4 regions of the Streptomyces sp. NPDC093018 genome follow, and region 1 is predicted to be linked to each of the others. Evidence: riboswitches for the same ligand, from Rfam matches in the RefSeq annotation. Region 1 holds a riboswitch; each other region holds the start of a gene.
What was found. Region 1 has a riboswitch for cobalamin ahead of AB0N90_RS21385 (HoxN/HupN/NixA family nickel/cobalt transporter). Riboswitches for the same ligand answer to the same signal wherever they lie in the genome.
Positions count from the first base shown of each region.

Region 1 (3,210 bases):
TGGCAACCCGCGGACCAGGTCCCGGAGTTGGCGTCGCTGCTCGCCGACGTGCCGCCGCCGCTGCCCCCGCAGGGCTGAGATCCGCCGTCCGGCACCTCGGGTAACAGGTCACAAGGAGAAGTGAGTTGACGGATCAGGACGTCGCGCCGGCGCCCGACAGGGCGTTCCAGTGCGAGGCGTGCGGCGGGGTGAGCGAGTACGCGCCCGGGACCTACGCGCTGCGCTGCCCGTACTGCAAGCACGAGCAGGACATCACGCCGATACCGCGGCAGGTCACCGAGCACCCCATCGAGGAACTGGCCGAGCTGCGGCGGGCGTCCGCGCCGAGCCGGGTGAAGGTGTACACCTGCCCCGGCTGCCACGCGGTGACCGAGAGCGACACCCTCAGCGACAAGTGCCAGTTCTGCGCCACCCCGCTGGTCGCGGACGCCGCCGGCACCGAACGCGTCGTACCCGAGGCGGTACTGCCGTTCGGGGTGAGCCGTGAGGAGGCCCGGGACGCCCTGGCGAAGTGGACGAAGTCCCGCTGGTTCGCGCCCGGCGAGCTGAAGAAGGTCACCGAGGCGGAGACGTTCCGGGGCAGTTACCTGCCGCACTGGACGTACGACGCGCAGACCTTCACCGAGTACTCCGGTCAGCGCGGCGAGCACTACTGGGTGGAGGAGGAGGACTCCGACGGCAACACCCGGCAGGTGCGGCACACCCGTTGGCACCATGTGTCCGGAACCGTCGACCGGTTCTTCGACGATGTGCTGGTGCCCGGCAGCAGTCAGGTGCCGGAGAAGGAACTGGACAAGCTCACGCCCTGGCCGCTGGAGGAGACGGTTCCCTACCAGGAGGAGTACCTGGCGGGTTTCCGTACCGTCCGCTTCGACGTCGAGCCGGAGACCGGCCTGGAGTCGGCGAAGGCCCGGATGGCGCCGGTGATCCGCGCCGACTGCAAGCGGGACATCGGCGGCGACGAGCAGCGGGTGCACTCGATGTCCACCGCCTACAGCGGCCTCACCTACAAGCTGGTGCTGCTGCCCGTCTGGTTCCTGACCTACCTCCACGCGGGCAAGGCGTGGCCGGTCATGGTCAACGCCCGAACCGGCGAGGTCATCGGCGAACGGCCGTACAGCGCGGCCAAGATCGCCCTGGCCTCGGTGGGCGGCGCGCTGCTGATCGCGTTGGTGGTGCTGCTCGTGGTGATGCTGCGCAAATGAGCATGGGTGCGGGGACTTCCTCGCGGGCGGCCTGATGTGATCTTGGATACCCGGGGACCGTCCGATTGTGCGGGAGCGGGTGACCGGTTCTACGGTGGGCGGGCCGTGGTGTTCGGGAAGACCGGTGACAGCCCCCAGCGGGGCTCAGACCGGAGCGGCCCTCGCCACTGTGATCGGGGAGTATCCGTCCCAGTTGGGCACGGTCACCGTCCGCCGCCCGGCGGACGGGAAGGCCGGGACGGACACGCGCGCACCCGTAAGCCAGGAGACCGGCCACGGCACTTCACGAGCTGATCCACGAGGTGCTGGAGCGTGACCCCATGACCCTGCCCGCAGAGTCGACCCGTTTTCGTTGGCGGCGCGAGGACACCGTCCGAACCGCCGGGCTGCTGGTGGTGATCGCCGCCCTGCATGTCGTGGCGTTCGGCATCCTGTTCCTGCTGGTCGTGCCCGGGCACTACGAGGTCGGCTCCAAGGCGTTCGGGATCGGCCTCGGGGTCACCGCGTACACCCTGGGCATGCGGCACGCGTTCGACGCCGATCACATCGCCGCGATCGACAACACCACCCGCAAGCTGATGGCCGACGGCAAACGGCCGGTGTCGGTCGGCTTCTGGTTCGCGCTCGGCCATTCCAGCGTGGTGGTCGCCATGGCGGCCCTGGTCGCGGGCGGCGCACAGCTCGCCGGCACCCTGCTCGACGACGACTCCCGTACCCACCAGACCCTCGGCGTCGTCGGCACCACCGTCTCCGGGACCTTCCTCTACCTCATCGCGGCGCTCAACCTCGTGGCCCTCGCGGGCATCCTGCGGGTCTTCCGGGCGATGCGAGCGGGGACGTACGACGAGGCCGCCCTGGAACAGCACCTGGACTCGCGGGGGTTCATGAACCGGTTCCTGGGTCGCTTCACCGGGGCGGTCACCCGGCCCGGGCAGATGTTCCCGCTGGGCTTCCTGTTCGGGCTCGGCTTCGACACCGCGACCGAGGTCACCCTGATGGTGATGGCGGGCAGCGGTGCCGCGGCCGGACTTCCGTGGTACGCGGTCCTGTGCCTGCCGCTGCTGTTCGCGGCGGGGATGAGCCTGTTCGACACGCTCGACGGCACGTTCATGAACTTCGCCTATCAGTGGGCGTTCTCCAACCCGGTGCGCAAGGTGTTCTACAACCTGACCATCACCGGCCTGTCCATCGCGGTCGCGTTCCTGATCGGCACCATCGAACTGGTCGGCGTGCTGCACGAGAAGCTCGATCTCAGTGACGTGGTGACCGATTGGATCGCCGGGCTGGACCTGGACAACGTGGGGTACGTCATCGTCGGCCTGTTCGTGGTCGTGTGGGCGGCGGCGCTGGCGTACTGGCGGTTGGCCGGGGTCGAGCAGCGGTGGGCGGGCCGGCTCGGCGGGGACGGCTGACACCCCGGCCGCTTCGAGGACCCGCGTGCTCTGCCGCCGGGCGGCCGTGCACGCCGACGTGCCAGCAGTTATGGCGTACGTCACGATCAAGTCCCGGAACCCGGCGCTCCGTCGGGCCGACTACTGCGACGGTACGGCTCCAATCGCCATCTCTCGCACGACGGTCCGATGCGACCAGGAAGGTCGGGCATGGCCGATATTCCGATGTCACCCGGCTCCACCGGTACGACCCGCGGCAGGCCGCTGCCGTCTCCCGCGCTCTGGGGATTCCTGCTCCTGCTGACGCTGCTGTTCGCGGTCTCCTACGCCGTCGGCTCGGCGGCGGGGCCGGTGGCGCCCGGCATACATGGCACCGGGAGCGGCGGCGATGACGACATGCCCGGGATGAGCCATGGGGGCGGCGAGTGACCGCGGTCGAACCGGCGGCGGAACTCCTTGTCACCGACATCACCGTCGGCGGAATGACCTGCGCGGCCTGTGTCCGTCGGGTGGAGAAGAAGCTCGGCAAGCTGGCGGGCGTCACGGCCTCGGTCAATCTGGCCACGGGGCTCGCCCGGGTCAGCCACCCGGCCGATGTCGCGCCCGAGAGCCTC
Region 1 covers NZ_JBFBFF010000009.1:177,683-180,892, reverse strand. Annotated here, with positions in the region: gene AB0N90_RS21395 (SPFH domain-containing protein) at 1-78, shown strand, start outside; gene AB0N90_RS21390 (hypothetical protein) at 126-1,205, shown strand; cobalamin riboswitch at 1,295-1,498, shown strand; gene AB0N90_RS21385 (HoxN/HupN/NixA family nickel/cobalt transporter) at 1,526-2,617, shown strand; gene AB0N90_RS21380 (hypothetical protein) at 2,807-3,025, shown strand; gene AB0N90_RS21375 (heavy metal translocating P-type ATPase) at 3,022-3,210, shown strand, end outside.

Region 2 (3,210 bases), on a different contig from region 1:
GATATCGTCGCCGCGCTCGGTCTCTCCGCGAGCCTGGTCGGGCGTACGCACGAATGTGACTGGCCGCCCCGGGAGGTGGCGGCGGTGCCGGTGGTGACCGGGGCGGAGCTGGACCAGGACGTGCTGACCAGCCGGGAGATCTCCGATGCCGTCGGCGGGTCGGCGCACTCGGGGTCGTCCCTGTACACGCTCGACACCGAGGCGCTGGCGGCGCTGCGGCCCGATGTGGTGCTCACCCAGGACCTGTGCGCCGTGTGCGCGGTGTCGTACGAGCGGGTCAGCCGGGCCGTACGGCTGCTCGACGCGGACACCCGGGTGCTCAGCCTGGAACCGCGCACGCTGGACGACGTACTGGACTGCCTGGTCACCGTCGGCGAACTGCTGGGCGTGCGTGAGCGCGCGCTGCGCCGCCGGGCCGAACTGCGGGACCGGCTCGACCGGTTAAGGGGCGCGGTCGCCGGTCTCGGCCGGCCCCGGGTGGCGGCGATCGAATGGCTCGACCCGCTGTGGCCGGCCGGACACTGGGTGCCGGAGCAGATCACCGCCGCCGGGGGCGAACCGCTCCTCGCCTCGCCCGGCGAGCACACGGAACCGGTGGAGTGGTCGGCGGTGCGCGCCGCGCGGCCGGACGTGCTGCTCGTCCTGCCGTGCGGCTTCCCGCCCGAACGCACCCTGCGTGAGGCCGAGTTGCTCACGAAGCTGCCGGGCTGGCCGGAGCTGCCCGCCGTACGGTCCGGTCGGGTCTGGGTGCTGGACGGGCCGTCGTACTACAACCGGCCGGGGCCACGGGTGGTGCGCGGGGCGGAGGTGCTGGCCCATGTCCTGCACGGGGTGCGGGCCGGGGAGCCGGTCGCACCGGCCGAGGCGCGTCCGTTCCCCGGCCGGTGAGGAGCGGGCCGGATCAGAACGCCGTCCAGGTGAACGCCACGGTGTCTCCGGCGTTCAGCTTGAACTGGCAGCCGCCCACCGGGGTGGGCGTGCCGTTGACGGAGATGTTCCAGTAGGCGGAGGCGCCGCCGCTGACGTTCTTGATGATGTCGACGGAGTAGTCGTCGAACGACGCGTACCAGGCGCCGTCCCAGCTGAAGTGCCGCCGGTGGGCGGCGTCGTCGAGGGCCGCGGTGGGCGTCGGCACGGCGGAGGGGTTGGCGCCGCCGTTGGTGCCGTCGCAGGTGTGCGTGCCGCCGGTCGCGGTGGTGACGTCGTGACCGCGGGTTCTGATCTTCCCCTTGAAGAGGGTCCCGTCCGGTCCCTGGACGGTGAGCGTCACTCTGACCGGGGCGTTCGTGCCCGGTGCGCTCTGGGCGTGGGCGGTCGCCGGCGCGGCGACGAGGGCCATGCCGAGGGCGGTCGCGGTGATCAGGGTGCGGCGTGCGAAGGTGCCGTGCAAGAGCTGAGCCTTCCTGGGCGGGCGGCCCGCGGCCTCGTCGCCGGGCGAGCGAGGCGCACCCGGGCGGCTCCGGGCACCGCCGCTCGCGCGGACCGGTGGACGGGCCGGACCCGGTGCTCCGGGCATGGCTCTCGGCTTCGCGCTGCGGACCATGACAGTGGGAAGCGGTTCCAGCACGTGCCGGGCAGCCCGACTCGCGGCCCACGGCCGCACACGGTTGCAGGTCAGCGCCGGATTCCCACCGGCTTCCCCCAGTCACGCACTTATGCGGTTGTTGTGCGAACGGTGTTCATTCTAGGGGTAATTGGTGAAGACGGACTAGAACTCCGGCTGATTCCGCGGCCCTTGGGGCTCAGGGGTTGGCCGGGCGTCCCGGTGGTGTGAAGGCGTACAGCCCGAGGATCTCCGGCAGTGGTGCCACGCCCGGCCCGCCGGACCGTACCCAGGTGATGATGTCCTCGGTCGCCTCCGGGTCGTTGACGAGCCCCAGCCAGACCGGCCGGCCACCGGCGGCGCGGCCGGTGGCGGAGGGCTGTACGACGATGACGTTGGCCTGGTCGCACACGTCGAGGCAGTCGGAGATCCGCAGGGGTACCGCCGCCTCCAGCCGGGCGGTCTGCGCCGCGTGGTCGACGCCGGTCACCTTCGGGCTGCCGCAGCAGCAGTCACGGCACACGACGACACGGCACGGGACCGATCCGGCCACTGCTACCCCCCGAACTTCCGGCTCGACTTGATCATCATCATCTCATCGGCCGACGCGGGGTGACCATCCCGGCGGCCCGAACACATACCCGGCCCGGTCCCGCCACCGTACCGCCGCCCGGACGTCGCGCCAGGCCGCCGCGTACTCGTGGAAGGCCACCCGCACCAGGTTGTAGCTGTCGATGTTCTTCGTCAGCCCGTACACCACCCGCTCCCCCTCCGGTTCGAAGGTGCGGAAGAGCCGGTCCCAGATGATGAGGATGCCGCCGTAATTGCGGTCCAGGTAGACCTGGTTGGAGCCGTGGTGGACCCGGTGGTGCGAGGGCGTGTTGAAGAACCACTCCACCGGGCGCCACAGCTTGTCCACCCGCTCGGTGTGCAGGAAGAACTGGTAGACGAGGCTGACCGCCTGCTCGACCAGGATCATCCACGGCGGCACCCCGAGCAGCGCCAGCGGCAGCCAGAACGGCAGGCCGGTCATCGGCGTCCAGGTCTGGCGCAGCGCGGTGGAGAGGTTGTAGCGCAGGCTGGAGTGGTGGACCACATGGCTCGCCCACAGCACCCGTACCCGGTGATGGGCCCGGTGATAGGCGTAGTAGGCCAGGTCGTCGCCGAAGAACAGCAGCAGCCAGGTCCAGCCGGAGGACGGCGACAGATGCCAGGGGACGGCGGTGTACGCGGCGGCGTAGACCACGATGGTCGCGACCTTCCACGGCACCGCGATGACCTGGCTGCCCGCGCCCATGGACATGCTGGTGACGGTGTCGCGCAGCTCGTACCCGCGCTCGTCGTCGTCCGGCAGGAAGCGGTACGACAGCGCCTCCACCACGACCAGCAGCACGAACGCCGGGATCGCGTAGATCACGGTGGGGATCATCGCCGTGCCCCCTTGCGGGCGCGGGGCGCGGCGGGCACGCTGCGGGTCAGCAGCTCACGGGCCAGCAGCTCGGCCGCACCGGCCTCGCGGGCCGTGATGTGCCCGGCGAGCCGCCGATGGGCCTCGACGTCGAGGATCTCGCCCGCGCCGAGGTCGGCGGGCACGTCGGCGACCGGGATCAGTCCGTCGACCAGGCTGTTGAAGGCCAGCAGATAGGCGATGTTCCCGGAGCCCTCCA
Region 2 covers NZ_JBFBFF010000018.1:63,763-66,972, reverse strand. Annotated here, with positions in the region: gene AB0N90_RS30905 (cobalamin-binding protein) at 1-888, shown strand, start outside; gene AB0N90_RS30900 (DUF4430 domain-containing protein) at 902-1,390, opposite strand; cobalamin riboswitch at 1,552-1,692, opposite strand; gene AB0N90_RS30895 (hypothetical protein) at 1,743-2,096, opposite strand; gene AB0N90_RS30890 (sterol desaturase family protein) at 2,139-2,972, opposite strand; gene AB0N90_RS30885 (GntR family transcriptional regulator) at 2,969-3,210, opposite strand, start outside.
Region 2: another riboswitch for cobalamin. It lies ahead of AB0N90_RS30900 (DUF4430 domain-containing protein); the one in region 1 lies ahead of AB0N90_RS21385 (HoxN/HupN/NixA family nickel/cobalt transporter).

Region 3 (3,210 bases), on a different contig from region 1:
GCGGGCGTCGAGCACGTTCTCCTTGGTGAGCTGGTCCTTGGACAGCCACTTGACCTTGTCGTAGCCGTCCTTCCAGGGCACATCGCGCAGATCGCCCTTGTCGTCGGGCATGGCGAAACCGGCCATGCGGTCCTCCAGGCCCAGGGCGAACATCAGCTCCGTGATGCCGACGTCGTTGGTGACGACCCTCTCGGGAACCTTGTCGTAGGTCACCTGACGACCGCAGTTGGTGAGGGTGACCGAGGACGAGGGTTTTGCGTCCTTGGCCCGTTCCACCGTCGCGCCGCATCCCGTGGCGGTCGCGGCGAGACAGAGGGCGGTGGCGAGAAGCTGCTTGCGCATGGTCGTCCTTCAGATGGTGGGCGGGAGCAGGTCGAACAGGAGCTGCACGGCATCCGTCTCGGGGTGCCGGACGGCGTGGGCCCGGACGCCGAACACCTTCGCCAGCAGCGGGGGTTCGAGGACGTCACGGGGCGGTCCGCAGGCAACGATCCGGCCGCCGTCGAGGACGTAGAGGACATCGCAGTGAGCCGCCGCCAGGTTGAGGTCGTGGAGGGCGGCCAGCACAGTCAGGCCGCTGGCTCGGACCAGGGACAGGATGTCCAACTGGTGGGCGATGTCGAGGTGGTTGGTGGGTTCGTCGAGGACCAGAATCCTCGGTTGCTGGGCCAGGGCCCGGGCGATGAGGACCCGCTGCTTCTCACCGCCGGACAGGCTGAGGAACCCGCGGTCGGCGAGGTGGGCGACGCCGGTGCGCTCCATCGCCCCGGCGCAGATCTCCCGGTCCGAGGCGGCCGTACGGCCCTGGTGCGGCAGCCGTCCCATGGCGACGACCTCGGCGACGGTGAAGTCGAACTCGGCGGAGGACTCCTGCGGCAGCGCGGCCAGGGCCCGGGCGGCGGCCCGCGCGTCCATGGCGTGCAGATCGCGGCCGTCCAGCCGCACCACTCCCCCGGCCGGGCGCAGCGCCCGGTACAGGGAGCGCAGCAAGGTCGACTTGCCGCTGCCGTTCGGGCCCACGAGTCCGACGAACGCCCCGCTGTCCACGGTGAGGGCGATGTGCTCGACCAGGCGGGTCCCGGCCGCCTCGATCGTCACGTCATCGATGTCGAGTCGCATGCTCAGCGGCCTCCGAACGCATAGCCGGCCCGCCGCATCAGGAGCAGGAACGCGGGCACACCGACCATCGCGGTGATCACTCCGACCGGTAGTTCGGCGGGCGCGAACAGCAGCCGGGACAGCAGGTCCGCCCACACCAGCAGTACGGCTCCCGCGAGCGGGGCGACCGCCAGCACACGGCGGTGGTCGGCGCCGACCAGCATCCGTACGACGTGCGGCACCATCAGTCCGACGAACCCGATGGCCCCGCTGACCGCCACCACCGTCCCCGTCACGGCGGCGGTGACGACGAACAGCTCCCGGCGCAGCCGAGCCGGTCCGACGCCGAGCGCGGCCGCGGTCTCGTCCCCCATGGCGAGCGCGTTGAGCGGTTCGGCCCGCCACCGCAGCCAGGCCCATCCCGCCGCGACGGTCACCGCGGCGAGCGGCAGTTGGGCCCAGGTGGCGCCGCCCAGGCTACCCAGCAGCCACATCATCGCCGACCGGGCCGCCTCGCCCCGGGCCGCGCCGAACACCATGACCGTGGTGACGGCCTCGAATCCGTACGCCAGCGCCGTGCCGGTGAGGATCAGGCGCAGCGGCGTCAGGCCCCGCGGTGAACGGGCCACGGCGTACACCAGCGCCATGGCGGCGAGTGCCGAGGCGAACGCCGACGCGGACAGCGCCCACACCCCGAGACCGGCGAACGCTCCGAGGAGGATCACGGCGTTGGCGCCCACCGCCGCGCCGGAGGAGATGCCGAGCACGAAGGGGTCGGCCAGCGCGTTGCGGACCATCGCCTGCACAGCCACTCCGACGGCCGCGAGCCCGGCTCCGACCACGGCGCCGAGCAGCACCCGGGGCAGCCGGAGCTCCCAGACGATGGTGTACGCGGCTTCGTCACGCGCGTGCACGGTGCTGCCGGTGAGTCCGGCCCACAGGAAGCGCAGCGCCTCGGTCCAGCCGACCCCGGCGGCGCCGAGCCCGACACCGCCGACGAGGGACAGCAGGAGCAGCAGCGCCAGGGCCATGCTGAGCGGCGGCACGGGTATGCGGCTGGGGGCCGTACTTCGGCTCACGGGAGAGTCGTCCTTCACACGGGCCGCCTGCTGGACGTCGAGCAGGAGCGGCCCGGGCGGCCGATCAGGCGGCCCGGCCCCCTTCTCGCAGTCCGCGGCGAGCAGTCAACGGGTCGATCCGCCCCCGCAGGCGATCGGGCTCGCACGACGGCCGTCGGACCGGCCGTCGTGCACACCGTTGCGGGTCAGCGCCGGACTCTCACCGGACTTCCCCCGCGGGAGGCGAGGGGAGCCTAACAAACGGCTCCCGCGGCTCTGTTCAGCACAGATGCCGCTCGCGTTCGGGCGAGTACAGGTGGCTGTCGCGGAACTGCTCCGCCCCCAGCGTCCGCCCTACCATGATCACCGCGGTGCGCAGGACGTCCGCGTCCTTCATCTTCTGGGCGATCTCGTCCAGGGTGCCCCGGATGATCAGCTCGTTCGGGCGGGAGGCGTAGGCGACGACCGCGGCGGGGCAGTCGGCGCCGTAGTGCGGGCGGAGTTCCTCCACCACACGGTCCACGTACTTGGCGGCCAGGTGCAGCACGATCAGCGCGCCGCTGCGGCCGAGCGTGGCCAGGTCCTCGCCCTCCGGCATGGCGGTGGCGCGGTTGGCGACGCGGGTGAGGATGACGGTCTGGCCGACGGTGGGCACGGTCAGTTCCCGCTTGAGGGAGGCGGCCGCGGCGGCGAAGGCGGGGACACCGGGGACGACCTCGTAGGGGACCCCGGCCGCGTCCAGCCGCCGCATCTGTTCGGCGACCGCGCTGAACACGGAAGGATCGCCGGAATGGAGGCGGGCCACGTCGTGCCCCTCCTCGTGGGCGCGGAGCAACTCGGCGGTGATCTCGTCCAGGTCGAGCCGGGCGGTGTCCACCAGGCGGGCGTCCGGCGGGCATTCGGCCAGCAGTTCGCGGGGGACGAGGCTGCCCGCGTACAGGCAGACCTGGCAGGCGGCGAGCGTCCGGGCGCCGCGCACCGTGATCAGGTCGGCGGCGCCGGGGCCGGCGCCGATGAAGTACACGGTCATCTGTCAGCTCCTGGTGAGGGGTTG
Region 3 covers NZ_JBFBFF010000025.1:76,284-79,493, forward strand. Annotated here, with positions in the region: gene AB0N90_RS35355 (ABC transporter substrate-binding protein) at 1-342, opposite strand, end outside; gene AB0N90_RS35360 (ABC transporter ATP-binding protein) at 352-1,119, opposite strand; gene AB0N90_RS35365 (iron ABC transporter permease) at 1,122-2,129, opposite strand; cobalamin riboswitch at 2,285-2,420, opposite strand; gene cobM (precorrin-4 C(11)-methyltransferase) at 2,437-3,186, opposite strand; gene cbiE (precorrin-6y C5,15-methyltransferase (decarboxylating) subunit CbiE) at 3,183-3,210, opposite strand, start outside.
Region 3: another riboswitch for cobalamin. It lies ahead of AB0N90_RS35365 (iron ABC transporter permease); the one in region 1 lies ahead of AB0N90_RS21385 (HoxN/HupN/NixA family nickel/cobalt transporter).

Region 4 (3,210 bases), on a different contig from region 1:
GGCCAGGGCCTCGAAGACGAGCACGCCGTCGGCGCGGCCGAGGGCGGATCCGCCGTGCTGTTCACGCACGTAGACGCCGCCGAGGCCGAGCCCCGCGGCCTTGCGCAGGACGTCGACGGGGAAGTGCTTGTGGCGGTCCCAGTCCAGGGCGTGCGGGGCGAGGTGGTCCTGGGCGAAGTCGAGGGTGGTCTCGACGAGGGCCTGCTGGTCCTCGGTGAGCAGGGTGGTGGTCATACGGCGCTCAGCCCATCGTGGGGATCGTGAAGGAGGCGCCCTCGCGGCGGCCGGCGGGCCAGCGGGAGGTGACGGTCTTGGTGCGGGTGCAGAAGCGGATCGCGTCCGGGCCGTGCTGGCCGAGGTCGCCGAAGCCGGAGCGCTTCCAGCCGCCGAAGGTGTGGTGGGCGACGGGCACCGGGATGGGCACGTTCACGCCGACCATGCCGGTGTTCACCCGGCGGGTGAAGTCGCGGGCGGTGTCCCCGTCGCGGGTGAAGATCGCGACGCCGTTGCCGTAGCGGTGCTCGCTGGGCAGGCGCAGGGCCTCCTCGTAGTCGGCGGCGCGCACGACCGAGAGGACCGGGCCGAAGATCTCCTCCTGGTAGATCCGCATGTCCGGGGTGACCCGGTCGAAGAGGGAGGCTCCGGCGAAGAAGCCCTTCTCATGGCCGGGGAGCACGAAGTCCCGTCCGTCCACGACGAGTTCGGCGCCCTCCTGGACACCGAGGTCGACGTAGTCGCGGACCCTGCGCAGGGCCTCGGGGGCGACCAGCGGGCCGAAGTCGGCCTCGGGGTCGTCGCTGCGGCCGATGCGCAGGGCGGCGATGCGTTCGGTGAGCCGGGCGACGAGGGCGTCCGCCGTGGCCTCGCCGACCGGCACGGCGACCGAGATCGCCATGCAGCGCTCACCGGCCGAGCCGTACCCGGCGCCGATCAGCGCGTCCACCGCCTGGTCCAGATCGGCGTCCGGCATCACGATCAGATGGTTCTTGGCGCCGCCGAAGCACTGGGCGCGCTTGCCGTGGGCGGCGGCGGTGGCGTAGACGTGCGCGGCGATCGGGGTGGAGCCGACGAAGCCGAGGGCGGCGACGCGCGGGTCCTCCAGGAGGGTGTCGACGGCGTCCCGGGCGCCGTTGACGACATTGAGCACGCCCGGCGGCAGGCCCGCCTCCAGGAAGAGTTCGGCGAGCCGCAGCGGCACCGAGGGGTTGCGCTCGGAGGGCTTGAGGACGAAGGCGTTGCCGCAGGCCAGCGCGGGTGCGGCCTGCCAGAGCGGGATCATGGCGGGGAAGTTGAACGGGGTGATGCCCGCGATGACGCCGAGGGGTGCGCGCAGGGAGTGCACATCGATGCCGGTGCCGGCGTTGTCGCTGAACTCGCCCTTGAGCAGGTGCGGGATGCCGGCGGCGAACTCCACGACATCCAGTCCGCGCTGGAGGTCGCCGTGGGCGTCGGCGACGGTCTTGCCGTGCTCGGCCGACAGCAGCCGGGCGAGCGTGTCCTTCTCCTGCTCGGCGAGCTGGAGGAAGCGCAGCAGGACGCGGGCGCGGCGCTGCGGGTTCCACTCGGCCCAGGCGCGCTGTGCCTCGGCGGCGGAGGTGATCGCCGCCGTGGTCTCGCCCCGGTCGGCGAGCGGCACCAGGGCCTGGACCTCGCCGGTGTTGGGGTCGTACACCTCGCTGTGGGACCCGGAGGTGCCCAGGAAGTGCTCGCCGTCGACGAAGTGGGTCAACTCGCGTACGGCGGAGGGTGCTTGGGGACGGATCATGGCTGCCTGCTCTCGTCAGGTGGGGGTGATCCGGGATGGCGCGCAGCGGCGGCACACGGCCGGGGTGCGCGAGGGCGCACATGGGCGTGCCGGGGCGGCGCGAAAGACGCGGTGGCGGGACGAGCCCTCAGACCGGTACGGCGGGATTGCCGCGCGGGGACGGCCCGCGTCGGCTCGCGCCGGGATCATGGGTGCGCAGGGGTGCCATGCGTGTCGGCTCCATCCTCGTGGACAACACGGAACATCCCGCGGCCGGTATCCTGACTCCCGGATCAGCGCGCGCCGTCCGCCTTCCCGACATCCAGCTCGTCAGTGGCGTACCTGTCGACGGCGTACTCCCCGGTCACAGTGGCGGGACCGCGCCGGATTCGCACCGGCTTCCCTGCACCGCGGGCCTTCTCCCCCGAATATATAGTTGGACGTCCTAGTAAATCCAGTGTCCCCGTGGATCCGGTGCGTCCTCACGAGATCCGGTACGTCTTCAGGCCACGCCGTCCGCGCTCTCCGCCGGCCGCTCGCGGGGTCCGGCGAAGCGTACCGGCGCCCGGAAGCGGGCGCGGCGGGCGGCGCGCCGGAAGGTGGTCAGCACCGCGGGACCGGCCAGCAGCACGCACACGAAGTTGGTGACGGCGCGGCCGGTGTCCCAGCCCAGCGAGGTGGCGAGGTCGAAGGCGACGTAGCGGTGCCACTGCTCGGTGAAGGGCAGGCCCGGCAGATAGGCGATCGAGCTGTTCGGGTCCAGGGAGAAGGGCCAGAAGGAGAGGTTGAGCAGGAAGCCGAAGAGGTAGCCGGACAGCGAGCCGTAGACCGCGAGCATCAGCACCTCGCGGCGACCGCTCGCCCGGGGCAGGAATCCGGCGAGCATGCCGACGAACGCGCAGCCGAACATCTGGTACGGCATCCAGGGCCCCACTCCCCCGGTGATCAGCGCGGAGGCGAACAGCGAGGTGCAGCCGAGGACGAAGCCGAAACCGGGGCCGTACACCCGGCCGGCCAGGACCAGGACGAAGAAGACCGTCTCGATGCCCGCCGTACCGGCCCCGAGGGGGCGCAGGGCGGCGTCGACGGCGGAGAGCACCCCGAGCATGGCGAGCGCCTTGGAGTCGATGCCGCCCTCGGCGATCTCCGAGAGCACCACGCACAGCACCAGCACCAGCAGCACGCCGAAGATCAGCGGGGGCGCGTAGGAGGAGCCGAACTTCCCGGGGGCGACCACGAACGGCCAGAAGAACGCGACGAGTCCGAGGAGGGCGGCGAGCGCCATGACCACTGCGGCCCGGCCGGTCAGCCGGATGGCGGGTCCCCCGGCCCCCGCGCGTCCGCTCATGACCGCGCCTCGCCCGTGTCCGCGAGCCCCCGCTCGACCTGGCTTACCGTCAGGAAAGGCAGGGGCGCGAGGATCTTGGCCGTCTGCGGGGCGAACGTCGGGGAGGAGACGATGACTT
Region 4 covers NZ_JBFBFF010000018.1:76,006-79,215, reverse strand. Annotated here, with positions in the region: gene AB0N90_RS30945 (acyl-CoA dehydrogenase family protein) at 1-234, opposite strand, end outside; gene AB0N90_RS30940 (CoA-acylating methylmalonate-semialdehyde dehydrogenase) at 242-1,765, opposite strand; cobalamin riboswitch at 2,020-2,148, opposite strand; gene AB0N90_RS30935 (ECF transporter S component) at 2,247-3,092, opposite strand; gene AB0N90_RS30930 (ATP-binding cassette domain-containing protein) at 3,089-3,210, opposite strand, start outside.
Region 4: another riboswitch for cobalamin. It lies ahead of AB0N90_RS30940 (CoA-acylating methylmalonate-semialdehyde dehydrogenase); the one in region 1 lies ahead of AB0N90_RS21385 (HoxN/HupN/NixA family nickel/cobalt transporter).